4 regions of the Comamonas sp. CMM03 genome follow, and region 3 is predicted to be linked to each of the others. Evidence: predicted binding sites of a transcription regulator. Region 3 holds the regulator's gene; each other region holds the start of a gene.

Region 1 (7,578 bases), on a different contig from region 3:
GAAATCTGCCTGTCCGTGGCCATCGGCCTGGCGCAGGACCGTGCCCAGTCCATGGAGCTGGGCATGATCAACTACCTGTGGCCCAGCCTGACCATCGTGCTTGCCGTGCTGTGCCGCCAGCAGGGGGCGCGCTGGTGGCTGTGGCCGGGCGTGGCGCTGTGCATCTGGGGACTGGTGCGGGTGCTGAGCGGGGATGGTGCGGGCAGCGACCTGCCCTGGTGGCAGGACCTGCTGGCCCATATGCGCAGCAACCCGCTGGCCTATGCGCTGGCGTTCGCGGCTGCCGTCCTGTGGCCGGTGTATTCGGTGCTGTCACGCATCCACGGCGGCGGGTTCAACGGCGTGGGCCTGTTCGTGCTGCTGACGGCTGTGGTGCTGTGGGGGCAGTGGCTGGCGGTGGACACCGTGCCCCTGCGCTGGTCCTGGGGCGTGGCGCTGGAGCTGCTGGCCATCGGCGCGTCCACGGCCATCGGCTACAGCTGCTGGGAGCATGGCATCCAGCGCGGCAATCTGGCAGTGATGGCGGCAGGCTCGTATTTCGCACCGGTGCTGTCGGCGCTGTGGGCCAGTCTGTGGCTGTCGGTGCAGCCGGGCTGGCCGTTCTGGCAGGGCGTGCTGCTGGTGACCGTGGGTTCGCTGGTCTGCTGGGGCGCCACGCGCGTGCGCTGACGTCGCCTTCCGGCGCGCCGCCGCGCTGGTGATAATTCCCCCATCTGCAACCTGGGCCGGAGGCTTATGGAAGGGGAAGCGATTTTTCGCGCGCTGCTGGCCGCTCTGGGCGTGGGCCTGCTGGTGGGGGTGGTCCGCGAGCGCATGCATGTCGGCCCTGCACTGATGGCGGGCACGCGCACCCATGCCCTGGTGGGGCTGCTGGGGTGTGTGGCCTGGATGCTGGGCAGCGGCGTGTTCATTGCGGCCCTGCTGGCCGTTGCCGGGCTGACGGCGCTGGCCTATGGTTTCACCGCCCGTGAGGACCCGGGGCTGACGGGTGAAATCGCCCTGCTGCTCACCGCGCTGCTGGGAGGGCTGGCCGCCCGGGACCCGGCGCTGGCGGCCGCCCTGGGGGTGTTGATGGCCATATTGCTGCAGGCCAAGGTGCCGATGCAAAAGCTCAGCCGCGAGTGGATCAGCGAAAAAGAGCTGCAGGACGCGCTGATGCTGGGGGCCGCGGCCCTGGTGGTCATGCCGCTGCTCTCCCGCAGTCCCATCGATCCCTGGGGGGCGGTGAGTCCCCTGATGGTGTGGCGCATTGTGGTGCTGGTCATGGCGGTGGGCATGCTCGGTCATGTGGCGCAACGCCTGTTCGGCGCGCGCTGGGGCTTGTCGATTGCGGGTTTCTTTGCCGGTTTTGCCTCCTCCACTGCTGCGGTCTCCGGCATGGGGCAGCGTGCGCGGGCCGAGCCGGCCCACACCAGTGCCTGCGCTGCGGCGGCGTTGCTGGCCAATCTGGCGTCCCTGCTGCTGTTCGTGGCCGTGGTGGGCGCCGTGTCGCCGGCCCTGCTGCAGACGGCTGCGGGGAGCCTGGTGGGGGCTGGGCTGGCCTTGCTGGGGGTGGTGGCGCTGCTGTGGCGGCGCGCACAAGGTGTGCAGACCCAGGCGGCTGCGGCGACCGGCCGGGCCTTCCAGCTGTCGCAGGCGCTGTGGATTGCGGCACTGATTGCCGGGGTGTCACTGCTGGCGGCCTGGCTGGGCGCGCGCTATGGCAGTGCCGGGGTGCTGGCCAGCACCATGCTGGTGGCGCTGGCCGAGGTGCACGCCGCCGCCGCTGGCGTGGCCCAGATGGCGGCCAATGGGGTGGTGCCGCTGGAGGTGGCGCACTGGGGGGTGCTGGGTGTGCTGGCCAGCAGCAGTCTGGCCAAAAGCGCGCTGGCCTTTGCCAGCGGGGGCGCCCGTTACGGCGTCCTGGTCACGGGCGGTTTGCTGGCCCTGGTGGCCGGCGGGGTCCTGGGCCAGCTGTGGTGAGGTGGGGCAGCGGCCCTGCACCGGGCTGCTGCGGCATCAGCCGTGCTCGGATTCGGGAGGCTGGCCTTTGACCACCTTGCTCACCACCTCGCCGCCAAAGCCCCGGCTGGCCAGGAAACGCATCTGCTTCATGCGTTCCTGTAAGGTGGCGGGGGGCTGGCCGAACTTCTGCTGCCACACGGCCCAGGCGCGGGCGTGTTCGGTGGCGCGCAGCTGTGCAGTGGCCGCACGCACGGTGTCATCGTCCAGGCCCTTGTTGCGCAGTTCCTGCACCACGCGGGCCGTGCCCAGCTTCTTGCTGCGGGTGTAGACCACGGACTGGGCCACCCGCTCGGGGTTGATGAAGTTCTTGGCCTCCAGCGCATCCAGCACGGCGGCCAGATCCTCGCCTTCTTCCACATGGGCGGCCAGCTTGCGCTCCAGTTCCAGCCGCGAGTGTTCGCGCTGGGCCAGCAGCCGCAGCGCGCGGCCGGTGAGGGAGAGTTTGGCAAAGCCCATGCGGTGCACGCTCCAGAAACAAAAAAGGCGCAGGGAACCCTGCGCAAAGATGGCAAACCTGTGTGGCGACGGGGCGGCGGGCAGTGCCCTGGGGCCTGTGCGCCGCAGGCCGCTGGCGGGCGCTGCCCTGGCCGGGCGGCTGTCCCCCTGGCGCAGCGTGGCCAGGGGGCGACCGCTCGGGGGCTTTAGCCGATCACGCCGTCTTCGTCCACCGTGGCGTTCTTGTCGCCTTTCTTGCCCTTGGCGGGCTTGGCGGCGTCTTCGCCGGCGGCCACGGGCAGCAGGGCAATGCCCAGGCTGTCGCGCACCTTGTTCTCGATTTCCACGGCCAGTGCGGGGTTCTCGCGCAGGAATTCACGCGAGTTGTCGCGGCCCTGGCCGATCTTCTCGCCGTTGTAGGCATACCAGGCGCCGGACTTTTCCAGGATCTTGGCGTTCACGCCCATGTCCAGGATCTCGCCTTCGCGGCTGATGCCTTCGCCGAACAGGATGTCGAACTCGGCGGTCTTGAACGGAGGCGAGACCTTGTTCTTGACGACCTTGACCTTGGTTTCGTTGCCAATGGCTTCGTCACCCTTCTTGATGGTGCCGGTGCGGCGGATGTCCAGGCGCACCGAGGCGTAGAACTTCAGCGCGTTGCCGCCGGTGGTGGTTTCGGGCGAGCCGAACATCACACCGATCTTCATGCGGATCTGGTTGATGAAGATGACCATGCAGTTGGTCTTCTTGATGGTGGCGGTCAACTTGCGCAGTGCCTGGCTCATCAGACGGGCCTGCAGGCCGGGCAGCTGGTCGCCCATTTCGCCTTCGATTTCGGCCTTGGGGGTCAGCGCGGCCACCGAATCGACCACGATCAGGTCCACGGCGCCGGAGCGCACCAGGCTGTCGCAGATTTCCAGGGCCTGTTCGCCGGTGTCGGGCTGGCTGATCAGCACTTCGCTCAGGTTCACACCCAGCTTCTGGGCGTAGCTGGTGTCCAGCGCATGTTCGGCGTCGATGAAGGCGCAGGTGCCGCCTTGCTTCTGCATTTCGGCGATGACCTGCAGCGTCAGCGTGGTCTTGCCCGAGGATTCCGGGCCGTAGATCTCGATCACGCGGCCACGGGGCAGGCCGCCCACGCCCAGGGCGATGTCCAGGCCCAGGGAGCCGGTGGACACCACCTGGATGTCCTGCGCCGCTTCCCCTTCGCCCAGCTTCATGATGGTGCCCTTGCCGAACTGCTTTTCGATCTGGGCGAGGGCGGCAGCGAGTGCCTTGGCTTTTTCGCTGTTGGCGTCGGCGGACTTGGCGGCAATGGCGTTCATGAAAACTCTCCTTGGAAGGGTTTGGCGGGATGGGGTGCAGCCACTGGAATGAATAACAGGCTGGATGCTTGAACAGTAGTTTAGGGGCGCTGTTCAGCCAATTCCACCAATATTTAGTCAGTTTGCCTGACTAAATTACCATGGGGCCATGAGCGAACTTCCCCACGCCATTCCCCCCAGCGATGCCTGGCGCCAGACCCACTTGGGCCGGCTGCTGGGCCATGCCATGCGCCAGTTCGATGCCCGCGTGCTGCAGCTGATGGCGCGCGATGTGGCCGTGCCGCTGGCGCTGTCCAACCTGGCGGCGCGCGACCAGGTGAGTGCGGCGCACATCCACATCACCCGCCACCTGTCGCTGGCGGGCGACCGCATCACCGATCTGGCCGAGCGCGCGGGCATGAGCAAGCAGGCGATGGCCGACCTGGTGGACCAGTGCGTGGCCTGGGGTCTGGTCACGCGGGAGTCCGATCCGCACGACCGGCGCGCGCGGCGTGTGTGCTTCACGCCCACCGGGCTGGACTGGCTGCAGGCCTTCCATGACGCCGTGGCCCAGGCTGAGGCGGAGTTTGTGGAATCGGTGGGCCAGGATGTGGCCACCGTTGTCCAGATCGGCCTGGAGGCCTACGCGGGCGACAGCGGCACGCTGGCCTGAGTGCCTGTGGGCAGGCAGGCGTGCGGGACGGCGCGGCACCGGCTGTCGGCGCCAGCGGCCGGGGACTGTCGGATGTGCGCGGAAATGACTTGCATCAAGACCGGCGTGAATGTCAGCTTCCGTACAGGCGAACCGGGTGTTTTCCCGGGGGAAGTCCGCTGGTGCAGGGGATGGGCGGCTTCTAGAATGGTCCGGCTGGCCGACAGGTTGGCGCGGCGCACTTCACAGTGCCATCCGAAGCATCAAGACATAAACGACCGCGGCCCGACTGCGGCGCCTTCAGGAGACCCCCATGCGCATACTCATCGCCGAAGATGATCAGGTGCTGGCCGATGGATTGCTGCGCAGCCTGCGCGGCGCGGGTGCCGTGGTGGACCATGTGTCCAGTGGCAGCGAGGCCGATGCCGCGCTGATGACCAACGACCAGTTCGACCTGCTGATCCTGGACCTGGGTCTGCCCAAGATGCACGGGCTGGAAGTGCTCAAGAAGATGCGCAGCCGGGGCGATGCGCTGCCGGTGCTGATCCTCACCGCCGCCGACAGCGTGGAGGAGCGCGTGCAGGGGCTGGATTTCGGCGCCGACGACTACATGGCCAAGCCCTTCAGCCTGCAGGAACTCGAAGCCCGCGTGCGTGCGCTGACGCGCCGGGGCATGGGAGGCACCAGCAGCACCGTCAAGCACGGCCCGCTGGTGTACGACCAGGCCGGGCGCGTAGCCACCATCGACGGCAAGATGGTGGAGCTGTCCGCCCGCGAGCTGGGCCTGCTGGAAGTGCTGCTGCAGCGCGCGGGCCGCCTGGTCAGCAAGGACCAGCTGGTGGAGCGCCTGTGCGAGTGGGGCGAAGAGGTCAGCAACAATGCCATCGAGGTCTACATCCACCGCCTGCGCAAGAAGATCGAGCGCGGTCCCATCCGCATCGCCACCGTGCGCGGCCTGGGGTATTGTCTGGAGAAGATCAACCACTGAGCGGCTGCGCGCCCGGTGCGCGCGGCATGTCCTGCGCCACGGTGTTCGCCGTGGCGTTTGTGTTCCGGGCCACTTTTTCTGGCCCCTGGCCTGAACCTGCACCTTGAACATTTTCCAGCGTGAGCAGCGGTCCCTGTTTGGCGAGATCCTCGACTGGATGCTCACGCCGCTGCTGCTGCTGTGGCCGGTGTCGCTGGCCTTGACCTGGCTGGTGGCGCAGGAGCTGGCTAACAAGCCGTTCGACCGCGCGCTGGAGTACAACGCCCAGGCGCTGGCGCAGCTGCTGGTGGTCAGCGACGGGCAGCTGCAGTTCTACATGCCGCGCCTCGCCAGCGAGCTGCTGCGTGCCGACGATTCCGACATGGTGTACTACCAGGTGCTGGGCGTCAAAGGCGTGCTGCTGTCGGGCGAGCGTGAGTTCCCCATGCCGCCGGAAACCGGCGGTGGCTTCGAAGCCAGCATCGGCCAGGTGCAGCTGCGCGATGACGATCTGCGCGGCGTGGACATTCGTGTGGCCTCGATCTGGGTGCGCGTGCCGCTGGACCAGGAGGTGCTGGCCCTGGTGCAGGTGGCGGAAACGCGTGAAAAGCGCAGCGTGCTGGCGGCGGAAATCATCAAGGGGGTGATGCTGCCGCAGTTCGTCATCCTGCCGCTGTCGGTGCTGCTGGTGTGGCTGGCGCTGGCGCGCGGCATCAAGCCGCTGCACCGGCTGGAAGAGCGCATCCGCGCGCGCAAGCCCGACGACCTGTCGCCGCTGAACCACAAGGCCGTGCCCATGGAAGTGGCGCCCCTGGTGGATGCGGTGAACGATCTGCTGCGGCGGCTGAACGATTCCATTGCCACGCAGAAACGCTTTCTGGCGGACGCGGCCCACCAGCTCAAGACCCCGCTGGCCGGCTTGCGCATGCAGGCCGATCTGGCCCAGCGTCCGGGGACCAGCACCGAAGACCTGAAACGCTCGCTGCAGCAGATCGGGCGCAGCTCCATCCGCGCCACGCACACCGTCAACCAGCTGCTGTCGCTGGCCCGGGCCGAAGGCGCCAGCACGGCGCTGCAGCGCACCCCCTGCGACATGGCCGAGCTGGTGATCGAGGTGGTGCAGGACTGCCTGCCCCGGGCCATGGACAAGCACATCGACCTGGGCTATGACGGCGCCGAACCCGGGACCATGGCCCTGCAGGTCTGGGGCAATGCCACGCTGCTGCAGGAGCTGGTGCGCAACCTGGTGGACAACGCCATCAACTACACCCCGTCCAGCAATGCCCAGCCCGGTCTGGTGACGGTGCGCGTGCTGCCCGATCCGTTCGGCCGCGTGGTGGTGCTTCAGGTGGAGGACACCGGTCCCGGCGTGCCCGAGGCGGAGCGCGACCTGGTCTTCCAGCCCTTCTACCGTGCGCTGGGCACGGAGGCCGACGGCTCCGGCCTGGGGCTGCCCATCGTGCTGGAGATTGCCCGCCAGCATGGCGCCCAGGTGGCGCTGGAAGATGTGCACCCGGGCCAGCCCATGCCCGGGGCCCGCTTCACGGTGCGCTTTCCTGCCCAGGTGGCGGAATAGGCGCGGCGTCGAAGCGTGCGGCCGGCGGCACCGTGGCCTGCCAACCGCCCGGTGCGTCTTATTCCAGGTCGTTGGACGTCAGGGCCGGGCGGCGGGGAGATGCGGTCAGGCTGGCCTCGGCTTCGGCCGCCGCTTCGGCCCTGGTCAGCAGCCAGTCGCGGAACTGCTGCAGCGGGGTCAGGTTGGCGCGCGTCTCGGGGTAGCACAGCCAGTAGCCCTGGTCGCTGAGCACGCTGTGCTGCGGCAGGGGTTCGCTCACCAGGCCAGCGTTGATCTCATCCTGCACCAGGCAGCGGGGCACCAGGGCCACGCCCATGCCGGCCTGCACCGCGCGGATGATGGTCTGGAACTGGTCAAACTGCGGCCCGCTGAGCGGGTCCATGTCCTCCACGCCATAGGTCTCGCTCCAGCGCGACCAGGCCTGGGGCACGGTCACATGGCGCAGCCGCGTGCAGTGCGCCACGTCGGCCGGGGTGCGGATGCTCTGCTCCGGGTTGCGCGGGGCGATCAGCACCACTTCGCGCCCGGTCAGGTAGTGGGCACGGGTGTTGGGCCAGTGGCCGTCGCCGAACAGGATGGCGCAGTCCAGCGTGGGGCTGCCAAAGTCATAGCCTTGCACATAGGGCACGAAATGCAAGGT
Region 2 (7,578 bases), 490 kb from region 3:
GCGCGTCGGCTGTATTCCCAGAACTTCCTGACCAGAGCTGGAGCTCCTGTGGCTCACTCCACCCGCCACCATGACGGCAGCAAGGCCCTGACCTCGGCGCGCTGGAAGCGGTCATCCACCAGCACCACCACGCCCCGGTCCTGCTCGGTACGGATCACGCGGCCAGCGGCTTGCACCACCTTGCGCAAGCCGGGGTAAAGGTAGGTGTAGTCATGGCCCCGCCCGGCACCCATGGCGGCATCCATGGCGCGCTGCATGGCCTCATTGACGGGATTGACCTGGGGCAGCCCCAGCGTAGCGACAAAAGCACCAATCAGGCGGGTGCCAGGCAGGTCCACCCCTTCAGCAAAGGCGCCGCCCAGCACGGCCAGGCCCACCCCCTGCCCGCCTTCGACAAAACGCTCCAGAAAGGCCGCACGCCCGGCTTCGTCCATGCTGCGCTCCTGCTGCCACAACGGCAGCTGCGGGTGCAGGCGCTGCAGGCTGGCAGCCACGCGCTGCAGGTAGTCGAAGCTGCTGACAAAGCACAGATAGTTGCCGGGCTGGCCGGCGTACTGCCGGGCGATCAGGTCGGCCAGGGGCGCCAGCGATGCCTCGCGGTCGCGCCAGCGTGTGGAGATGTGGCGGGCAATGCGCACCTGCAGCTGGTGGGCGGCGAACGGCGCGTCCACCTCCAGCCAGGCGGTGTCGGCCGGCAGCCCCAGCAGATCACGGTAGAACTGCGGCGGACTGAGCGTGCCGGAAAACAGCACCGTGGCCTGGGCCGCAGCATGGCGCGCAGCCAGGTGCGGTGCGGGGACGACATTGCGTATGCACAGCGTGGAAACCGGTGTGCGTGGCTGCCCGCCGCGTGCCAGCAGCGGCGGCGCCAGCTGCACATCGAACAGCGCATGCGGACCAAACTGTTCGGCCAGGGCTTGAAAATGCAGCAAGGCCCAGTACAGCGTCAGCACCGGGTCGCCAGCAGGCAAAGCCTGGTCAGCCTGCACATCGGCAATCGCCCCGATGGCACGCTGCACGGCCGCCAGCAACGCGGGGGGGATGGCGGCATAGCTCTGGTAGGCCGTGTGGCTGGCGGTGTGGCGGGGCTCACGGAGGCCGGACACGGTCTGCGCGGCCGCCTGGGCAAACAGCGGCAGGCTCTGTGCACCGGACGCCCCATCGGCTTCGGAATCCGTTGCCCGCTGCGGCAGGACGGCTTGCGCCTTGTTCAGCGCATTCCACTGGCGCTGCAGCGCATCCAGCGCTTTCTTGACGGCCCCCGTGGCTGAAGTGGTCGAGCGGCGGGCGGCCGCCAGATCAAACTGCGACAGCGGTGCGGTGTACATGCTGCGGGCGCGCTCCAGCAGGTTGTGGGCCTCGTCCACCAGCACCCCCACACGCCAGCCCTGCTGCTGCGCCAGGGCATACAGCATGGCAGCGCTGTCGTAGAAGTAGTGGTAGTCGGCCACCACCACATCGGCCCAGCGTGCCAGCTCTTGCGACAGGTAGTAGGGGCAGATGCCATGCTGCAGCGCCACCTGGCGCACGGTGGAGCCATCCCAGAGCACCGGCTCCGCAGATGCGGACAGGGCCACGGCCTCAGCCCGTGCCGCTGGCAGTCGATCGAAGAAACCCTGCGCCAACGGGCAGGACTCACCGTGGCAGGCTTTGTCCGGGTGCTCGCAACTGGTGTCGCGCGCACGCATTTGCAGCACCCGCAACGGTTCGTGCTGTCCCTGGGCCAATGCCGTCTGCATGTGCTCCAGCGCATGCAATGCCAGCCCATGGCCCGTGCCTTTGGCGGTCAGGAAAAACAGCTTGTCCAACCCGCTGCAAGTGCTCGAAGCGCTGGCTGCGCCATGCCCCGCCATGGCCTTGAGCATGGGAAAGATGGTGCCCAGCGTCTTGCCAATGCCGGTGGGGGCCTGGGCCATCAGGCAACGGCCCCCACCGGCACTGCGGGCCGTGCGGTAGACCGCCACCGCCAGTTGCCGCTGCCCGGTGCGAAACGCCGCCATGGGAAAGGCCGCTGCCGCCAGCGCCGCATTGCGCTGCTGGCGGTGCCCTGCTTCGCTGCGCGCCCAGTCCAGGTAGCGGCGGCAGTGCATGGCAAAAAACTGCTGCAACTCGTCGGCACTACAGTCCTGCACCAGCACCGTTTCCTGCAGAGAGGGCGTGTGCACATACACCAGCGCCACGTTCAACCGCGCCAGTCCGCGTGCCTGGCACAGCAGATGGCCGTAGACCTTGGCCTGGGCCCAGTGCAATGCGCGGTGGTGGGGGCGCACCGCGTCCAGCGGGCCGCGGTAGGTCTTGATTTCTTCCAGCTGCTGCGCCGCCGCATCAAAGCCATCGGCCCGGCCGCGCACCTGCAGGCCTTCAAACTGGCCACTGAGCGCGACCTCGGCTTCATATCTGCTGTCCGGTTGGACCTGTCGGCGTTGCTGCACCACGGCATGGCCCTCCATGCCTTCGAGCGCACTGGGCGCCGGGGTGAAGCGCAGATCCAGATCACCCGTGCGGGCTGTGAACTCGCACAACGCTCGCACGGCCACCGTCGGCGGGGCAGCGGCGTCGCTCATGCGCCTTCGCCAATCCCCTGCCACTGCACATGGCAGACGCGCGCGGGAATGCCGTGGGCGGCGCAATAGTCCAGCCAGCGGATCTGGTTGTCCTGCAGCTTGTCGCCCGGCGCTTTGACTTCCACCAGTTCGTAGCGTCCTGCGCCCTCTGCGCGGTCAGGCCAGAAACGCACCAGATCGGGAAAGCCGGTGCGGTTGGCCTTCACATCCCGCAGCAGGCGGTCAAACAGCCGCTGCAGGTGGGCGGCGGGAATGCAGTCCAGCGCCAGCTCCAGCAGCGCGTCGCTCAGCGTGCCCCAGAAGACAAAGGGCGACTGCGTGCCCGCCTTGCCGGCAAAACGACCGCGGATGGTGCTGCGGTAACGGCCATCTTGCAGCTCGGCCAGACAGGCATCGAACAGGGGCTGGCGGCGGGCCACGAAGTCGGGGGCTCCCAGATCGGCCGGTCCACTTTGGAAGGGGTGAAAGAACGCGCCCGGCAGCGGCGCGAAAATCGCCGGCCAGCACAGCAGGCCGAACAGCGAGTTGATAAGCGCATTCTCCACATAGAACACCGGTGCCTCGCCGCGGTGCCAGTGGTCGCGCAATGCGTACTCCACGGCCACCGGCTGGGCTGGCCGCGCCAGCACAACCTCGCTGCACAGCGCAGCCACGGCCGGAGCCAACGCAGCCTGGCGGGGGGCTCCGCCCAGGCCCGCGTTGCGGCGCAAGCGCGGCAGCATGCGGGCCACGCGCTGGGATTCCTCTTCACTTTCAGGTTCCGTCTGGGCCTGGGCCGCCAGGTCCAGGGCCTGTCCGAAGCACTGCATATGCTCCAGCACGCGGATATGCCGGTGGCGGGCGCCGGGGTAGGCGCTGGCGGTGTAGGCCTGGGCAGCGTTTTCCCAGTCCTGCGCCCGCTCGCATGCCTGCCCCAGGCGCAGCAGCAGCTTGGCGCGGCGCTGGTTCAGCCAGCGGTGGGGGCTTTCAAGCTGCCCAAGCGACTGCAGCAGCGCCCCGGCATCGCCCCCTGCATCCAGTGCCTGGCGGCTGGTGGAAATGGCCAGGTAGAAGTCCACATCGGCACGGCTCTGGAAAGCGCGTGAGGCGGCATCCAGCGCCACAGCTTCATAGCGGAAGATGCCCAGATCGGACAGCACAAACTCCGACCAGTCCTGGTGGAGGTTGCCAAAGAACATCAGCCGCAGCCGCTCACACACCTCACCCACCATCACGCGCCAAACGGGGTCCGTGGCCTGGGGGTGCCAGGCGGCATAGGGCTGAGGGTCAGTCTGCCCGTCCAGCGCGGCCAGCATGTCGGCCTTGCGCAACGTGGCCGCCAACCCGGCGCCTTTCAAGATGTCCAGCAGCTCGGACTTGGTGTGCAGGCCAAACAGTTCACCCAGCGCCATGGGCTCAGAAGTGCTGAGCCAGCCCATCTGCAACAGCGGTACGGCCGCCTGGGCACTGTCGCCGATTTCCGCATACACCAGCTTGCTGGCCCGAAACCACGGCCCCTTGCGCATCACCATGCGCACCAGCAGAGCCTGCGTGGGCTCCGGCAGCAGGGCAAATCCAGCCAGAAAGCCGGCCTCCTCTTCACCCAGCAGGTCCCCATAGCGCTGCCCCAACCAGTTCAGCGCACGCTGAAAGTTGTGCAGGTAATACAGGCGATGGGGCGGGAAGGCAGCAGGCTGCGGCGCAGTCACGGGCGGGAAATGACAGAAAGTGGCGGGAACGGTTAGGCAACTGTATTTTTATACAGATTCATCACCTCTGCCCGGCCAATGCCTACCGCGCCAGCAGGGCCATGGGCAAGACAGGCCTGGCGCAAGGCCTGCGGCCCCTCTGCCTGGCCGCGCCAGCTTGACACCATCTTGATGGCCTACTGCGCAATCCCGACACGGGCTTGATGCCCGAATGCCTAGATTTCAGCCATCGCCACCACAGGCTGGAGCACCCAGCCAATTGACGTATGAAACCAGTCGCCATCCTCCAGCACGAAGCCGCACAAGGCCCCGGGGTGCTTTGGGAACATTTGCAACAGCAAGGCATTGCCTGTGAACTGATCAGTCCCTGCCAGGAAGGCCACGCGCCGGTGCGGGCGGCGGATTACCGCGGGGTGGTGGTGCTGGGCAGCAACCACTGTGCCAACGAACAGCTGCGCTGGATCGAACAGGAGCGCTGCCTGCTGCAGAACGCGCTGGCGCACGATGTGCCCGTGCTGGGCCACTGCTTTGGCGCACAGATGCTGGCACGCGCCATGGGTGCGCGGGTGTGGCGCAATCCCTGCCCCAACATCGGCTGGAGCAACGTATGGGTCACGCGCCAGGCGCAGGACCTGATGCAGCTGCCGCCCCGGATCACGCTGTTCAACTGGCACTACGACACGTTCGAGCTGCCCCAAGGCGCCTCGCGCAGCATGTACGGCGCGTTCTGTCTGAACAAGGGCTTTGTGCATGGCCGCCACTGGGCGTTCCAGGGCCACCTGGAAGTCACGGAGGACAGTGTCCGCGCCTGGTGCAGCGAAGGCCAGGACGAACTGCGCCGCGCCCCCGGCCCCGCCGTGCAGCGCGCACCGCAGATTCTGGCCCAGCTCCCCCAGCACCTGGCGCTGCTGCACGCCACGGCGCGGCGCACCTACAGCGCCTGGGCAGAGCAGTTGGACCGGCCAGCGCTGTTTCAGCTGGGGGCTCTGCCGGGCGCGCCTGCCACGGCCACCCAACCCGGACGGATCCAACCCGGCCCCGAGCTGACACTACAGTACCAGGCACCGCTGGCACAGCAGACCAAAGCCATCCTGGCGCGCGCCGTGGGCTGATCACGTCGATAAAGCGGAACACCAGGGGGGCGCAGGCACGCGCCGCCTGGCCTCAGGGCGTGGCCTTGCCGGGGCTGCGCTGCCCCACCCGGGCCCGCAGCGTGGCCAGCAGCTCGGGCGGCAGGAACTTGAAGGCCAGCTGCAGCAGCAGATAGGCGATCACACCGTCATCCAGCCAGCCTAGGACGGGGATGAAGTCCGATACAAAATCCACAGGACTGACCACGTACAACGCTGCCAGCACCGTGGCCAGCTTGGCAGCCTTGGGCGCACGCGGATCCCGCAGCACCGCCCAGGCGAGCCGCAGCTCCTTGCGAAACACCGACAGCAGACGACCCAGCTTCCACATGGCAGACCTTTCTTTCCCCCGGCAGACGGTCCCGCAGCGACATGCCACGCAACCCGTCCTTCACATGCGGACAGTTTGGAAGATGACAAGGCTGCCGCCGCCTGCAATTGCTGCAGGGTGTAGCAGCAAGGGCGCCACCGCACCGGCCACTTAACTCGCTTCCAGATTCCGCCCCCGCACCCCGCCCTTAATACTGCGATAACCCTGCATTTATAGAATCACTGGTTTTTTTGTGCGCGCGGGCGCGCAGGGGCAGCGGCATGCACATACTGATCGTGGAAGACAACAGCCTGGTGGCCAGTGGCATCAAGGCCGGATTGGAGCTGCACGGCTTTGCCTGCGACATTGCCCCCAATCTGGCCCTGGCCGACCGCCATCTGACCGCCGGCCATTTCGACGCCTGCGTGCTGGACCTGGGCCTTCCCGACGGTGACGGCCTGGCCCTGCTGCGCAGCTGGCGCGCCGCCGGCCTGCAGCTGCCGGTGCTGATACTGACTGCGCGCGGCACCATCGAAGACAAGGTGGCCGGCTTTCAGACCGGCACCGACGACTACCTGACCAAGCCCTTCGACCTGCAGGAGCTGGTGCTGCGACTGCACGCCCTGCTGCGCCGGGCCGGCGGCCGTGCCACCGATCTGATGGCGCTGGGCGACTGCCAGGTCAACACCGGCACCGGAGAGGTCTGGCGCAACGGTCAGCTGGTGGAGCTGTCCCGCCGCGAATGGGCGCTGCTGGCGGCGCTGCTGCAATCCCGAGGCCGGGTTCTGAACCTGGCCCAGCTGCACGACAGCCTGTACGGCTTTGACCTGGATGTGGGCAGCAACACGGTGAATGTGCATGTGCACCATCTGCGCAAGAAACTGGGCAGCGACATCATCGACACCGTGCGCGGCATCGGCTTTCGGCTGGGCGCGCGCTACTGCCAGCCCGGTCTCTGAGGATCCGGCATGAAACTGTTGCGCCGCTCCCCGGCCCCCACCAGCCTGCGCCTGCGCCTGGTGCTGGGACTGAGCCTGACGCTGTGCGTGCTGTGGGGCAGCGTGGCGGCCTGGATGTTTCCCACCATGCAGCGTGAGCTGCGCACCATGCTGGACGACCGGCTGATCGCCAGCGCCCGCATGGTGTCGGGCATCGTCCACCAGTTCCAGCCGGCGCAGGTGGATGCCATCACACCCGCTAACAACGCCCTGCTGTCGGTGATTGCCCGCGACGGCGTGGCCTGCGAGGTCAGCCTGGTGCGCAGCGAGGTGGACATCCTGCCGCTGGCCAAGACCAGCAACAGCCCCGACTTCACCCCGCTCACCCGCTCCGGCTTTGGCAGCATTGAAAAAGGCGGTAAATCCTGGCGCACCTATGTGCTGGAGGAAAACGGCATCCGCATTGCCACCGCCGACCGGCTGGACGTGCGCGAACAGCTGGTGCAATCCTTTGTCTATACCCTGGTGGTGCCCTTTGTGCTGGCCCTGGCCGGCGTGGTGCTGCTGACCTGGTGGATCTGCACCCTGGGTCTGGAGCCGCTGCACCGCCTGGGGGAAGAGCTGCAGCACCGCCCACCCCAGGACCCTTCGCCCGTGCAGACCGGCCAGGACACGGCCGAGCTGGCCCCGCTGGTGGGCAGCCTGAACCAATTGCTGGGCCGCATGAACCGCGCCATCGAGCACGAGCGCCGCTGGACGGCCGACGCCGCCCACGAGCTGCGCACCCCGCTGACCGCCATCAAAACCCATGTGCAGGTGGCACAGCTGGTGCTGGAACGCCACGCACCACCCGGCCCAGGCAGCCCGGGCAACCCCGCCAGCCAGGCTCTGAAGCAGGCCAGTGAAGGCATTGACCACATGCACGCCACACTGGAACAGCTGCTGCAA
Region 3 (7,578 bases):
GCAGCGCGAGGATGACAAGGAAGAAACCGTCAAGAAGCGCCTGGATGTGTACAGCAACCAGACCCGCCCTCTGGTGGACTACTACAGCAACTGGGCCAAGGCCGACGCTGCTGCAGCCCCCAAGTACCGCGCCATCAGCGGCACGGGCACCGTGGAAGAGATCACCACCCGCGCCCTGGCCGCCCTGGCTTCCTGATCGAATCAGAGCCCTTGCGGCAGTGACGGGCGCTGGCCTGCACTGCCGCCCCATAAAAAAGGCTGGTGACAACACCAGCCTTTTTTATGGGGCGCGGGAACTGACTGCCTGAATTCCGGACGCGCCTGCCTTGCGCCAAAGGCCTCACAGCATGCTGTCGACCCGCCGGTCCTGCGCACGCCCCGCGTAGAAGCGCATCTTCTCGGCATACATGGCCTGGTCGGCCCGGTGCACCACCGCTTCCATGCTGGCCCCCTCCCGCCCGCAGGCATGGCCCATGGCCAGATGGATGGTCTGCCCGGGGTAGAACTGGTTGTTCAGCTCCAGCAGCGACAGAATGCGCTCCTGCATGGCCTGGGCACCGCGCTCGTCGGTGCCGGGCAACAGCACCATGAATTCGTCACCGCCGATGCGCGCCGCGCAGGCCGGCGCATCCACCGCCTTGGTCAGCACCTCGCCAATACGGCGCAGCATGGCATCGCCTGCGGCATGGCCGTGGTCGTCGTTCACGCCCTTGAGACCGTTCATGTCGATGGCAATCACCGACAGCGGCCATGGCCCCTTGCGCGACAGCCGGTTGAGCTCTTCCGTATAGAAGGCACGGTTGCGCAACTGGGTCAGCACATCGTGCTTACCCAGGTATTCCAGGTAGGACTCGGCTTTTTTGCGGGCCGTGATGTCCACCAGCGACAACAGCACCAGATCCCAGTTCCGGGCGTGGCTGTTCATGATGGCGAACTCCATGTGGATGTGCAGCACATCGCCGGTCAGCGAATAGTTCACTACCTCGCGCTGCTGCACCAGCTTGCCGTCCCACAGATCCTGCAACTGTTCGGCAAAGGAATCGTACATCTCGCCCCGGAACACCTGGGACAGGTTGTGCAGCAGATTGGCCTTGCTGCTGGCGCCGAACATCTCCAGTGTCTGCTGGTTGACGTCGATCACACGGATTTCCTGCATGCAGCGGGTGACGAACTCAGGGTGCACCTTCAAGAACGTGCGGAAGTCGCGGATGCCGCGCTCGCGCACCTCGTCCAGCAGTTGCTTGACCGCGCTGAAGTCTTCCACCCACAGCGAGACCGGGGAGTGGGCAAACAAATCCCGCGCGTACTGTTCGCTGGCCTGCAGACGCTGCGTGCTCATCACCTCGGCGGTGATGTCTTCCAGCGACACCAGCACACGGCTCCAGCTGTCTTCATAGCCGGGCAGCACGCGAAAACGCACCTGAATGTCCATGCGCCGGCCATCCAGCGCGTAGTTCACCGAGCGGTTGGCGAAGCTCAGCTGCCCGTCCCACAGGGCCAGCAGCTCGGCGACGATGCTGTCGTGCATATCGCCGCGGAACACCTCATCCAGGCGGTTTTGCAGCGTGGCCTGGTCAGGGGCCTTGAAAAGCTCCAGCGTGTACTGGTTGACGCGCAGCACCTGAAAGCACTGGCTGCATTGCTGCACGCGCCGGGGGTCCTCGCGGAAAAACTGCTGCAAATCGGTGACGCCTGCGGCGCGCCATTGCGCGAACAACTGCTTGAGCCCGCTGTAATCCTCCATCCACAGGGATATGGGGGCGAGGTCAAACATGTCCTCAAAATCCAGGCCGCTCGCGAGAGAATTGGTCACCACTAACACCTCCGTGCGCGATTATTGCTTACCGCGCCGGGTGCACATTCCTCTTCTCTACCGGTTGTAAGTTTTTGTGAGAATTTCGTGCGCGCCACACGACAGCCCCGTACAGCCAGCGCTGTGCAGACCCCGGGTTGGCGAGATTTTCCAGCGGACCTCGACTGCAACACGCTATCGCCTGCCTACCTGCGGGTTGGGCTGGCAGGCCTGCACGTATTCACGCCGCGCAACAAGCCCGCCCCCCCACCCTATGGCGGCGTGGCCTGCCGCACCGGCACGGATTTCGGGCTAGCGGTCCGTGCGCGGCCAGCCCATCAATTCCAGCATCAGACTGGTGCGCGCCTTCACGGCAGACAAGGCGCTGACACGGCTGTCATCGGCGTCTTCGGCCTGCACAATGCGCCCGCGCTCGCAACGCGTGCTGCGGCGTACCGCCAGGCCCCGGCTTTGCGCCACTTCGAGTGCGGCATCCAACGCCTGGTGGGTGGTGCCGTTGCCTGTGCCGGCCACCACCAGCCCGCGCACGCCAGCGCTGCACAGCGCCTGGACCACCGCCTGCATCACCGACCCGCTGCAGCCTGCATGACTCACCAGGATTTCCACCTGAGGCCATTCGGCAGGCGGGCGCAGCGCGCCCACCGGCGGAATCTTCGGCGCCGACAGAGCGGCCCCCTCCACGGGGCCGACCCAGCGTACCCGCCCCTCTTCCACCCAGCCCTGCGGGCCGCTGTCACCGCCGTCAAATGCGTCCACCCGGTAGGGATGCACCTTGCGCACCTGGCGGGCACTGAACACCAGCCCGGCCATCACGGCCAGCACGCCGCGCCCGGCCGCATGGACATCGGCTGTGCAAATCACCGCATCCCGCAGATTGCCAGGCCCATCGGCCGAAATGGCACTGGCCGGACGCATGGCACAGGTCAGCACCACGGGTTTGGCTGGCTGCAGCACACACTGCAAGAACCAGGCGGTTTCTTCCAGGGTATCGGTGCCGTGGGTGATGACAATGCCCCCCACATCGGCACGCTCCAGCAATTGGCTGCAGCGCACTGCCAGCGCATGCCAGGTGGTGTGGTCCATGTCCTTGCTGTCCAGCTGGGCCACTTGTTCGGCCTGCAGTGGTGCTTTTGCAACGCGTTCCAGGTCGGGCACCGCCTGCAGCAGTTGCGCCACACCCAGCTGTGCCGGACGGTAGCCCACATGGGCCCCCGCAGAGTCCGCGACCCCGGCAATCGTGCCGCCGGTCCCCAGAATGACGATGGTTTTGCCACTTTCCACTTGCAGTCCTTTGCAAACTGGTCAAAAATACAGGTACTGGATGAACGCACAGTATTCATCCCCATTGATCGAGGAATGCCCATGGACCACCCCAAGCTCACCCCCCGGCAGCAGCAGATTCTGGATCTGATCCAGTCTGCCATCAGCCGCACTGGCGCGCCCCCAACCCGGGCCGAGATCGCCAGCACGCTGGGTTTCAAGTCGGCCAATGCCTCGGAGGAACACCTCAAGGCCCTGGCCCGCAAGGGCGTGATCGAGCTGGTCAGCGGCACTTCGCGCGGCATCCGCCTGTGCGTGGACACCGTGCGCAGCATCAACGCAGCCCGCGGCAACGTCTTTGCCCTGCCTCTGACCGCCATGCAGCCGCTGCTGCTGCCGCTGGTGGGCCGTGTCGCTGCAGGCTCGCCCATTCTGGCCCAAGAACACATCGACCAGACCTATTCGGTGGAAGCCAGCATGTTCGCCCACAAGCCCGACTACCTGCTGAAGGTGCGTGGCATGTCCATGCGGGACGCCGGCATCCTGGACGGCGACCTGCTGGCCGTGCAGTCCACCCATGAGGCCCGCAACGGCCAGATCGTCGTGGCCCGCCTGGGTGATGACGTCACCGTCAAGCGCCTGCGCCGCACCGGCTCGCAGATCGAACTGCTGCCAGAAAACCCCGACTACCCCGTCATCCAGGTCAATCCCGAGGAGCCCTTCGCCATCGAAGGTCTGGCCGTGGGCCTGATCCGCAACTCGGCGCACATGTAGCGCCCGGTCCTTCTACCGGGCTTCCCATGGCGCGCTCAGCGCTGCCACCCAGGCCCTTGACCGCGGAAGCGCCGCCCAGCCACTTCCGCCACTACCACGGTTCTGTACCGCGGCCTGCGCGGCCGCGCAGGGGCTGTTTTGCCCAGAATTTGTCTCTCCGATCAGGTGTGTGCAGCCTGAGGGAGTAGGTTTGCCCGGAAAACTGCACAACAGAAAGCGAGCTCCCCCATGCGCCTGTTCACCACTTCCAGCACCCCGGTCGGCTTTACCCTCACTGCCCCCTTGTCCATGCAGGTCCAGCGCCACCCGGGCCTGCGTGCCCATCGTGCGGCAGCGTCTGCTGGCACAAACGCAGCATCCACCGCCAGTGCCAACGACAGCCGCTATTTCAGCGTGGCCATGGACGACAAGGTGCGCGTCCTGCGTCGCGACGTGGGCGACCGCGCCCGCATGGTGCTCAGCGGTCGCATGGCCGATGTCTGCGCCGCCCTGGAACACATGAGCCGCGCCGAAACGGTGTCCTTGGCTGGCTGAGCCATGCCGCCCGGCGCCGCCATACGCGGCCCGTGTGCGGCACCAGATCCTGCACATTGCGGATTGCAGTGTCCGAACTTGCCAGGCCTGCGTGCACAAGGGGCGCAATCCCGGAACATCTGGCAGTCCGGCGGACTGCCCCCGTACTGCAGCGCATGCACCACGGCAACCGGTTTCAGGCTCGCCTACACGCCATCTCATCTGCCCCTGGACGTACCTCCCTGGTCTGCATTAGCCACAGCAGGCAGCGCACGGCCTGCACAAATACCGCACTGCTGCACGCAGGGGGCACAATGGCGGCATGAGCCAGATTTCTGCCCACATCGCCGACCTGCGCAAGAGCTACGAGCGCGCAGAACTCAATGAAGACGCATCCAAAGCGGATCCCCTGGCGCAGTTCGACCAGTGGCTGCAGGAAGCCGTGAGCGCGCAAGTGGCAGAACCCAATGCCATGACCGTGGCCACGGTAGGCAACGATCTGCGCCCCAGCACACGCATCGTGCTCATCAAGGGCTATGACGCACGCGGCATTGTCTGGTACACCAATTACGACAGCCGCAAAGGCAACGAACTGGCGGGCAACCCGTTTGCAGCACTGCAGTTCCACTGGGTGGAGCTGGAGCGCGTGGTCCGCATCGAAGGCCGGGTCGAACGCGTCAGCGACGAGGAAAGCGACACCTACTTCCACAGCCGCCCGCTGGACTCCCGCATTGGCGCCTGGGCCAGCCCGCAAAGCCAGGTCATATCCAGCCGCAGCGTGCTGGTGGCCAACGCCGCCAAATATGGCGCCCAGTTCCTGCTCAAGCCTCCGCGCCCCCCGCACTGGGGCGGCTTCCGTCTGGTGCCCGACCGCTGGGAATTCTGGCAGGGCCGCAAGAGCCGCTTGCACGACCGTTTGCGTTACCGCACCGAAAGCGGGCCAGACGACAGCCAGGTTTGGGTACGTGAACGACTTGCGCCCTGAATAGCGCTTTTTGAACGAAAACCGCTCAAGTCCCCGCAGCGTACGCCGATACAACACATATCGGTGTACGCGCCAAGTCTAGGCGGTGCGCCCAAGCCCCGGCGCTCGCGCAGCCGGGGCTTTTTCTATGTCCCAGACGCGGCCCCTGGGCTGCAGCGCATAGGCATCGCGGGACACTGGGCAGCGTCTCAGCCCCTCCCGCGCCCTTGCACCGCCAGCGGGTGCGTTGCCTTGCGCCATGTCCCACGGGCTGGCATCAGTACTGCCTGCTGGCTGTCTGCTGCATACGCCCCATACAACGCAGCAAACCCTGGAAGCCCGCTGCGACCAAGGCCATGGGAGCGAACGCGCCCCCGATATGTGTGCCCCCGATGTGTCGCAGCCTCACCAATAGCACAGCAGCCCCGCTGTGCCGCACGGTGCAGGCTCACCGCGGTGACCTAGGCCCAGCGCTGCAACACCGTCAGCACCACCGGCAGCGTGACCAGGGCCAGCGCGGTGGAAACCGCAATGCTGGCCGTGACTTCGTCCTCCCCCACTTCATAGCGCTGAGTAAACAGAAACACATTGGCGCCCACGGGCAAGGCCGCAGCCAGCGCCATGGCGGCCATCGCCGGGCCGCGCAGACCCAGCAGCCAGGCACAGCCCAGGAATACGGCGGGGTGCACCACAGTCTTCACCACGGCAATGCGCAGCGCAGCACTCAGGTTACCCCGTACCCGGCCATAGGCCAGCGTCACCCCCACCAGAAGCAGCGACATGGGGCCCAGCGCCTGCCCCATCAACTGCAGCGGCGTATCCACTACCTCGGGCACGGACAAACCGGTCTGGGCGTAGAGCACCCCGGCAATGATGGGCAGCGGAATCGGGTGCAGGATGCTGTTCTTCACCGCCTGGGCAATCGTGCGGCCCATGCCGCGCGCATCCGCTTGGCCTGCACGGCTGGCCTGGCGCGCGGCGGCCAGTTCAAAAATGATGGTGCCGCTGGTCAGCAGCACCAGGGCGTGCACCGAAATCAGGGTGAACAGCGTGACCAGACCCTGCTCGCCATAGGCCAGGCTCATCAGCGGGATACCGATCATCACCGTGTTGCTGAAGGTATTGGCCAGTGCGCGTGCTGCACCCAGCGTGGTGAAGCCCTGCACCAGCATGGTCACGGCGAACACCAGGGCCACGGCCAGAAAGTACACCCCGATGGGGGCAAAGTCCAGGTCCGTCAGCTTCACCTGCATCATGGTGCGAAACAGCAGCGCCGGCGTCAGCACATAGAACACCAGATTCGACAGATCCCGTACGGCAGCGTGGCGCACCCACTGCAGCTTGGCCAGGCAGATGCCCAGGCCAATCATCAAAATCACAGGCAACAGGGCAGAGAAAGCGGGAGAGTTCACCAAAGATTCCTGAAAAACAACGCAGCAGCGCCCTGCCGAAGACCGCCAGGACCTGCACAGCACCTTCACCGCATCCGCACAAAGCGTGCCGGCCCAGCGTTCCGCAAAGTCGCAGTCTTCCCACGGGGCACGGGGCACGGGGCACGGGCAACGCTACGGGGCTTGTGCTGCGGCCCGCATGATAGGCCACGGCAATCCCCTGCGAAGGCAGGATGCTTCGAGATCTGCAACGTTCTCGGCATCCGGGGGGGCCGCGACTTCCCCGGACAGCCACAGCGACTTTGGCGCCCTTATCGCCAAATTGCGCATCATTCCTATTTATAATCATTGTTGAGTTTTGTCACCAACCCTCTTTCTGCCGTGCCGCCGCCTGCACTGCTGACCGCAGCGGCCTGAACGCAGCCTCTCCCCCTTCTCTTTCATGTCCTCTCCCCAATCCCCCCGCACGGCCGGTGTGCGCTGTGCCGTGGCCGCTGCGGCCGCACTGGCCTGCCTGCCCGCCGCCGTCTACGCCCAATCCGCCGAACCTGTGGTGTCCACGCTGGACTCGGTCACCGTCACCGGCAACTGGCTGGACAACCCCAACCAGGAAAAGGTGCTGGAGCATGCCGGCGCCCGCACCATCGTCGACCAGCAACGCATCGAGGAAAGCGGTTCGGCCAGCGTGCGTGATGTGCTGCGCCTGGTGCCCGGCGTGCAGGTGCAAGACAGCAACGGCACGGGTGGCAGCGACGTTTCGCTGAACATCGGCGTGCGCGGCTTGACCTCGCGCCTGTCGCCCCGCGCCTATGTGCTGATGGATGGCGTGCCCGTCTCCTACGCGCCCTATGGCCAGCCCCAGC
Region 4 (7,578 bases), 170 kb from region 3:
CAGGGCCGGTGGGCGCCGTCATGCTGCGGGGCAGAGGGGGGCGGCGCGCCAGCGGCGACTCCCCCTATTATCGGCAGCTGGGCCTGCGGCCAGGAAGCCAGGGTTGCGGCGGTCGTTTTTCTGCTTTTTTTAGTCCATGGATGCTTCTGTCACTGCGGCCGGTGCGCCGCCTGTTCCGGGTGTTCCAGCCGGTGCCGATGGTTCCCTTCCTCTGGTGGCCGCGCCGGGCACAGCCAGCGTGGCGCGGCTGGAGCAGCGCAGCTTCAATGCCTGGCCGGCGGTGCGCACGGCGGTCATGGACGGCTGGCTGCTGCGCAGCAGCGGTGGCTACACCAAGCGCGCCAATTCGGCCAACGCAGTGCAGGCCGGTACCTTGCTGGACGAGGGTTTGCTGCAGGCCATCGAAGCCTGGTATGCGCGGCAGCAGCTGCCCGCCATCTTCCGGCTGTCCCCCTTGGCGGATGCACAGTGCGATGCGCTGCTGGCCGCGCGCGGCTATGCCCTGGTGGAGCCTTCCCGTTTTTTGCTGCGCCACGGCACGCCAGCGGACTGCCTGCTGCCCGCCGTGCCCGTGGAGCCCCGCTGCACGCCGGCCTGGCTGGGCGGCTATGCCCAGGCCAGCGGCCTGGCGGCGCCGCAGCAGCCCTGGCACCAGCGGATTGTGGATGGCATTGGCGGGCACTGCGCCTATGCCACCGTGGAGCAAGGCGGGCGCAGCGTGGCCTGGGGCCTGGCGGTGCTGGAGCGTGGCGCTGCGGGTCTGTACGACGTGGTGGTGGCGCCGGAATACCGGGGGCAGGGCCTGGGCCGGCAACTGGTGAGCGGCCTGCTGCAATGGGCCGCGGCGCAGGGGGCGCAGCAGGTGGACCTGCAGGTGCGCGGCGGCAACCGGGTGGCCGAGCAGCTGTATGCCAGCCTGGGCTTTGTACCGGTCTATGGCTACCACTACCGGGTGCAGCGTTAGGAGCTGGCTCTTTAGTTTCGGCTTCGGTGTGGACGCGGTGCCGGTGAGCGATCGGTGAAGTGCTGTGGGGCTGGCGGTGCGCGGCAGCGCTGCGCACCCGGGGGGCTGTGCCTCCTGAACGTGCCTTCTGTGTCCTTGCCGCGTGCGTGCTGTGTGTTTTTCGCGCGTTTTCTGCGCGCCGGCCGGGCAAGGTGAAGGTGTCTATCGTTCGGCCGTATCGTCCCTGCGGGGGCGCACAAAGCGTTCCGGAAAGCGCAACACGCCCAGGCCCAAGCCCTGGCCCAGCAGGTCCAGGCCGTCCAGCGCGTCGTCGCCAGCGGGTGCGCCGAACAGGCAGACCCGGTCGCGCCCGGCGTGCTTGGCCTGGTAGAGGGCCTGGTCGGCCTGGTGCAGCAGCACAGTGCTGCAGACGTCTGCACTGTCGGCAGCCAGGGCGCTGACGCCCACGCTGATGGTTACCGGCCAGCTGCCTTTGGCATGGTGGGCGCGCAACTGGTTGCAGGCGGCTTCACACAGGCGGTTGGCCAGTTGCACGGCCTGTTCGGCTGTGGTGTCCGGGCAGACCACAATGAACTCTTCCCCGCCATAGCGGCCCGCCACACTGAGCGGGCGCAGCTGCTGGCGCAGCATCAGCCCCATGCCGGCCAGCACCTGGTCGCCAGCCGGGTGGCCGCACTGGTCGTTGACGCGCTTGAAGTGGTCAAGGTCCATCAGCAGCACGGCCAGGGGCCGGCGCTGGTGGTGGGGCAGATCCAGTGTGTGCTGCAGGGCCTGCATGACCGTGCGGCGGTTGGGCAGGCCGGTGAGGCTGTCTTCATTGGCAAAGCGCAGCAACTGCTGGTCTGCCCGCGCCTGGGCCATCATCAGAAAGCCGATGGCCTTGAGGTGCAGGGCGATGAACAGCACGGCATAGGACAGCAGCAGCGAAGAGCTGCTGCGGGTGCTGGAAGGGGATAGCACGGTCAGCGACAGCTGGGGCGAGAACATGCGCAGCACCAGGGCCGCGGTGAGCAGCGCCACGCCTGCCATGAACACCCATTCCCCGCGCCCCATATGGTGGTAGCGGCGCAGCAGGATCTGCGCCATCCACAGGTTGTGCAGGATCAGCATGCCGCAGACGGTGCGCGTGCGCGCCACGACCTGGGCCGGATCCAGCAACAGCACATAGACCACGGCAATGCACACCGGCAGCACGTACAGCCAGGCGGTGGTGAGCGGTATGCGGTAGAAGCGGTGCAGGCTGGCAATGCTGGCGCAGATGCCGCTGGCAAACGCCACATAGCCGATGCCGGACAGCAGGGGCCGTAGCGGGGAGCCCATGAAGCTCAGGCAGCTGAAGCCCACGCCGAACAGCACCAGGCCCAGTGTCAGCTGGCTGCCACCGTCGTTCCAGAATTTTCTGCCCCAGAAACCCGTCAGCGCAGCGAGGGTGACCGAGGACAGAACGATCATCATCGACACAGTCGTCAAATCCAGCATGATCTATTTCTATCCCCCCAGTGCGCCACATCGAACCCTCTCTGTGCGCAGCCTGTCGGCATTCGAATAAATGCTATCGGCAATTGCCCACCAAGGCACCTGGGTGGAATGCGGGCGAGATGAAGTCAGGATGCTGTGTATTTGATAGCTGTTGACGGCTTTCTGAATGGCCCTGGATGCGGGTGTCTGGACATGCATCCAGCATGGCGCAGACCCCTGTTTTGTAATGCAGAACAGGGTTTCTGGATGGGCGGTAGAGCTGGTGGTGGAACCGGGGGATGCCCGGCAGGTGCGGTGTGCGGCTATGGCGGTGCTGTGGGGCAGCAACGGAAAGCGGCAGTCACCTGGCGCGAACATCAGTGCGGACAGGGCACGCCCCATGCCCCATGCCCCATGCCCCATGCCCTCACGCTGTGCGCAAGCGCTTGACGCTGCTGGTCACCACGCCCCAGATCTCAATGTGCAGTCCCTCCTGGGGATGGATGTCCGGATACGCCGGGTTTTCCGGGTGCAGAACGAACTGACCGTCGCGCACATGCAGGCGCTTGCAGGTGAATTCGCCATCCACCTGGGCCACCACGATGTCGCCGTGCACGGGCTGGAGGAGTTTGTCCACCACCAGCATGTCGCCGTCGAACATGCCAGCGCCTTCCATGCTGTCACCCGTCTGCCGCAGGATGAAGATGGACTGCGGGTGCTGCGCCAGTTCTGTGGCCAGGTCGAGGTGCGTGACCGCACCGCGCTCCGCCGCACTGGCACGGCCGCCGCGCGCGGGCGCTGCCAGCATGGGCAGCGGCATGGCGGTGATGGTGGCGGGCACGGGCATGCCGGCAAGAAAACGATGGCTGTACATGCATACAGTATATGCGAGTCGTGAGACGGATGCAGCCGCAGTTGGTGACCGGGTGTGTCTGCGGCTTTTGGGACGGGGTTGGCTGCTGCTGAATCAGTAGGGCGGGGCTGATGATGGGCTAGTCGTTCACTGCCCCTGCCTTGCTGCCCAGGCCGCCGTCGCTGAGGGTGTGGCAGACCTCTTTGACCTGCCAGCTCTGACCGTCGATGTCTTCCTTGAAATCGGTCACGCGCACGGGGCTTTGGGGCATCAGTTCTGGCCGGCCCTGGGCCAGGGTCAGCTCGAACGTGGCCATGCCGCGTTCCAGGCGCGGGCGGTGGTCAGGGCGTCCTGTTCGCTGGCGTAGGTTTCTTCTGGGTTTTGACGTTGTGGGTCTTGTCACCTGCAATGACGGCCTTGCGCTTGCCGTTGACGCGGTCTGACCACCAGGCGTGCACGCCATATTAAATGCCTCACGGGTGCTGCTGCTCCAGCGGTGTCGGTCCCCGCTGGCCCGGGTGATGTGGATGGTGTGCTGGCTTTTGTCCTTGCTGATGGTGGTGCCGTTGATGGGCATGAACAGCAGGTGCTTTTTCTTGACAGTGGCCACGGCGTCGTACTTGGGCGCCAGGCGGGCTAGGAAGTGCATGTCGCCTTCGTTGGTCTGGTCCATGTGGGCCATTGCGGTGGCGGCCAGTTTGGCGTCCACCGCAATGGCTGGGTCTGTTGGGCTTGGTGACTTCCTGGATGGTGCTGTGTCTGCCATCTGTAGCTTTGGTTTCTTTACTGCGGCCAGTAACGCGGTGATGATCGCCAAAAAGCGACCGCCAAAGCGCACACAGAATGAAAAAGCCCCAGTAGTGAAGGCTGGGGCTTCGGGTTTTTGCGAACCAGTGTTCTGGCGAAAAAGGTTTGCCGCTGGGGACGCCCTTGTGCTGCCTGTAGTGGACCAGGCCGGGCAAAGCAGACTCAGTCTCGGTCTGCATTCAAGAGTGCCGCCCCCAGCGCTTTTGGGGGGCTGCGTTCTCACTTTACGAATGGATAACTTTTGACCACAGCCGGAGCCCAAATTTCACCGCCTGCTCCTTGAAAGGATCACTCAACGTTGAAGAGAGTTGGATCCACGAATGGAGGTCCGGTTCGTAAAAAGGCCAGTTATCAATTTTTTCCAACCTTTTCGGGCACCACTTCAGAGAGATCTTTTGAGAAGACGCTATAGAAGTGTTCGACACTGTCTTCTTGTCCATTTTTCATGAGCTTAAAGACTTTGCCAATAGGGTTGGAGAAACTATCATTCGTCCCACGAACGCCAGTTACATCAAATCCTATAGAGATTTCTTTCTGTGTCGGGTTGTCCCATTTATAGCCGAGATTACGGACCATGACTTCTCCCACATAACATCCGAAGATGATTAATGTTTTATTCATTGATTCGATTGTATTTCCTTCTTTTCGGAATCCCAGGACGATCTGATCAATTATCTTCAGGCTTGCAGGTGAGTAGTCTAGTTTCTGTCCATTCATTTGTGCCACCACATTTACTGTAACCCCAGCCAGTGCCGTTGCCTTATCTGGCATTAAATCGAGACCGAGGCCGTTGGCCTGCGATGCGGTGGTGGAAAAGGCGAAAAAAACTAGAAAAAAGAAACGACGTAGGAGAATCATATAGGTCTCATTGTGACAGTGGAAAAACTGGCATTAGAATTCAGCGGTAGACTGATAACGCCGTCTGAATGGTTGGGATGTTATGTCTCAGCATTCGGAAATGCCTTAAATCTATACCGTTGCAAGTATTTGAATTAGTATGGACAGTCAATGCCTATGTATACACATAGGCAAGGCATTCTTATGCACGCCTAAAGTGTTGATAGTGGCTGTTTTTTCATTCAGTACTGGGGCTAAGTATATGCAGCGTTTGCTTACACATCCTTGTCGATGCTGAAAGCAATCGCTTTTCCAGCGCTGTCATCCAACACACAAATCCGGGCAACCACTATCGCTCGTGCAGATTCCCAGCGGTGTTTGGCTCACTGTGCAAGTGTCTACGCCTGAGCTACCCGGTAACTGAGACCTCTCATGCGCAATGCGCGTCTACTTGCTGTCAACTGCCTAAGTCAGTGTCATTGAATAGAGCGCCAGCTACGGTATCAAGACGGCGTGTGAGTACCGATATTGGTGGCTCATTTCGGATCGTCAAAAGCCAACCAGGGATACGTCTGTCAGAATGAAAAAAGCCCCAGCAGTGAAGGCCGGGGCTTCTTGGGTTCTCGCGAACCGGTGTTCTGGCGGAAAGCAGCTGGAGTCGAACCAACCCAGGAGTGACTGACACCCCTCACCGGGTTTGAAGCCCGGCCGCGCCACCGGGCACGATTGCCTTCCTTGGGAGGAAAGCGACGATTCTACCGTGTTACAGCCTGTGTGCAGCGCAGGTGGTGGCGATGTGGGGCACAGGGAATGCCCCAGCCCCTGCTGGGAACCTGCATCGTTATCTCCATCTCATCCCTAGCCTAGCCTAGCCCAGCCCAGCCCAGCCCAGCCCAGCCCATCGCATCGCATCGCATCGCATCGTTATCCCTGTGCGGTCAGCGGCTGCGGTTCCATTGCGCGTCGGGGCGCAGCACGTGGGCGTCGCGCACGCGGCGGGTGTAGCCCAGGCGGTCGAAGCATTCGATGATCTGGATGGCGCGTTTGCGGCCCAGGCCGGTGGCGTCGCGGAAGGCGCGGGCTTCGACCTCGCCGTGGGCGGCCTGGGCGGCAAGCTGCTGCACGATGTCGGCCAGCTCGTCCATGCGCGCAGCGCTGTAGAACAGGTCTTTGACCACCTGGAACAGTTGGCCCTGGCGGGCGAGCTTGCGCAGCAGCTGGCGCACGGCTTCTTCGCCAGTGCCGGTGTCGGCGGCCAGGTCGCGTACCCAGGGTGGGTCGTAGCGGCCGGCGTGCAGCAGCGGCAGCAGCTGTTCCGACAGCGTTTGCTCGGCGGCGGTGAGTTGCACGCTGTGGCCGGGCAGGTGCAGCCAGGCGCCGCTGGCGGTGATGCTGCCGTCCTGCTGCAGCGCCTCCACCAGGCCGGCCCACAGCGCATCGTGCTGGTTGTGCACCAGCCCGGGCAGGGCCATGCGGCGCAGGCGGGCGGCGTTGATGCCGGGCTCGTCCGGGTTCTTGGCGTGAAAGCGTTCCAGCGTGTCCAGCACGCGCGCGCGCAGCGGCTGCCAGCGTGCGGCATCCAGCAGCAGGGCGTCGCCATCCGCCATGGGCAGGCGCAGCGTGCCGGGCAGGGCAGCACCGTCCAGCGCCCGCCCGGTCAGGCGGGTCAGCTGCGACAGCGGCAGGCCGTGGGGGGCCTGGGCGATCAGGGCGGCGGGGCTGGCGGTGGCCACCAGCTGCTCCAGGGCATCCAGATAGGCCGTGCGTTCGGCGCTGCGGCGCTTGCGGGCCGGGGCATAGGGGTCTACCACCATGCCACCGGCGATGGTGCGGCTGGCCTGGGCGTTGCGCAGGATCAGGCGGTCGCCGGGCAGGGCGAACACGGGTGCATCCAGCACCAGCTGGGCGCGCACTTCGGTGCCGGGGTCGATGGGCTGGTCCTGCAGCAGCGCCACGTGGGCGGTGCCCTTGTGGGTGCCGATGTGCACATGCACCGGCGTCCACTGCGCCAGGGGCGGGGCTTCGGCCAGCAGGTGCAGGCGGATGTCGATGCGGTCGGTGGCCTGCAGCAGGCGGCCGTCCAGAATCCAGTCGCCGCGCTGGATGTCTTCCTTGGCGATGCCGGCCAGGTTCAGGGCGCAGCGCTGGCCGGCCACGCCGGTGTCGCTGGCCTGGTTCTGGGCGTGGATGCTGCGCACCCGCACCGACTGGCCGCTGGCCGAGTGCAGCAGTTGATCGCCCACGTTCACGCGGCCGTTGAACACGGTGCCGGTGACCACGGTGCCCTGGCCGGGCAGGGTGAAGACGCGGTCCACGGCCAGGCGGAACAGCCCGTCCTGCGCGCGTGCGGGCATGAGCTGGGCCTGGACATGCAAGTGGTCGCGCAGCGCGGCCACGCCGGGGTCGTCGGCCTGGACGGCATGGGTGGGGAAGATGGGGCTGCCGGCCAGCGCGGTGACCGACAGGATGGCCTGGATTTCGGCGCGCACATCGTCCAGCCGTTCGGGCAGCACGCGGTCGGCCTTGGTCAGGGCCACGGTGCCGTGTTTGACGCCCAGCAGCTGCAGGATTTCCAGGTGTTCGATGGTCTGGGGCATGACGCCGTCGTCAGCCGCCACCACCAGCAGGGCGTGGTCTATGCCCACGGCGCCGGCGGCCA

Evidence for each region. Region 3 encodes LexA, which represses DNA repair genes until DNA is damaged. Its sites were predicted from a motif close to ACTGTATNNNNATACAGT; they were not measured.
Region 1: a site for LexA is predicted at 3,824-3,841, ahead of recA (recombinase RecA). Genes of this name have one in related genera too.
Region 2: a site for LexA is predicted at 4,292-4,309, ahead of KW830_RS06470 (VRR-NUC domain-containing protein). Genes of this name have one in related genera too.
Region 4: a site for LexA is predicted at 3,288-3,305, ahead of KW830_RS03435 (LexA family transcriptional regulator). Genes of this name have one in related genera too.

Annotation. Positions count from the first base shown of each region.
Region 1 is NZ_JAHUXB010000003.1:77,348-84,925, reverse strand. It holds gene yddG (aromatic amino acid DMT transporter YddG) at 1-669, shown strand, start outside; gene KW830_RS11170 (DUF4010 domain-containing protein) at 736-1,962, shown strand; gene recX (recombination regulator RecX) at 1,999-2,460, opposite strand; gene recA (recombinase RecA) at 2,646-3,764, opposite strand; gene KW830_RS11155 (MarR family winged helix-turn-helix transcriptional regulator) at 3,913-4,416, shown strand; gene KW830_RS11150 (response regulator transcription factor) at 4,709-5,383, shown strand; gene KW830_RS11145 (sensor histidine kinase) at 5,487-6,938, shown strand; gene KW830_RS11140 (LysR substrate-binding domain-containing protein) at 6,997-7,578, opposite strand, start outside.
Region 2 is NZ_JAHUXB010000001.1:1,409,319-1,416,896, forward strand. It holds gene KW830_RS06465 (ATP-dependent DNA helicase) at 54-2,564, opposite strand; gene KW830_RS06470 (VRR-NUC domain-containing protein) at 2,561-4,252, opposite strand; gene KW830_RS06475 (type 1 glutamine amidotransferase) at 4,519-5,364, shown strand; gene KW830_RS06480 (YkvA family protein) at 5,417-5,713, opposite strand; gene KW830_RS06485 (response regulator) at 5,974-6,651, shown strand; gene KW830_RS06490 (ATP-binding protein) at 6,661-7,578, shown strand, end outside.
Region 3 is NZ_JAHUXB010000001.1:917,972-925,549, reverse strand. It holds gene adk (adenylate kinase) at 1-196, shown strand, start outside; gene KW830_RS04135 (diguanylate cyclase domain-containing protein) at 341-1,774, opposite strand; gene KW830_RS04130 (asparaginase) at 2,105-3,094, opposite strand; gene lexA (transcriptional repressor LexA) at 3,176-3,847, shown strand; gene KW830_RS04120 (hypothetical protein) at 4,076-4,381, shown strand; gene pdxH (pyridoxamine 5'-phosphate oxidase) at 4,683-5,345, shown strand; gene KW830_RS04110 (AEC family transporter) at 5,786-6,736, opposite strand; gene KW830_RS04105 (TonB-dependent siderophore receptor) at 7,158-7,578, shown strand, end outside.
Region 4 is NZ_JAHUXB010000001.1:745,664-753,241, forward strand. It holds gene KW830_RS03425 (N-acetyltransferase) at 137-964, shown strand; gene KW830_RS03430 (GGDEF domain-containing protein) at 1,166-2,443, opposite strand; gene KW830_RS03435 (LexA family transcriptional regulator) at 2,850-3,269, opposite strand; gene KW830_RS03440 (hypothetical protein) at 3,415-3,984, opposite strand; gene KW830_RS03445 (hypothetical protein) at 4,434-4,940, opposite strand; tRNA gene KW830_RS03450 (tRNA-Sec) at 5,559-5,654, opposite strand; gene selB (selenocysteine-specific translation elongation factor) at 5,858-7,578, opposite strand, start outside.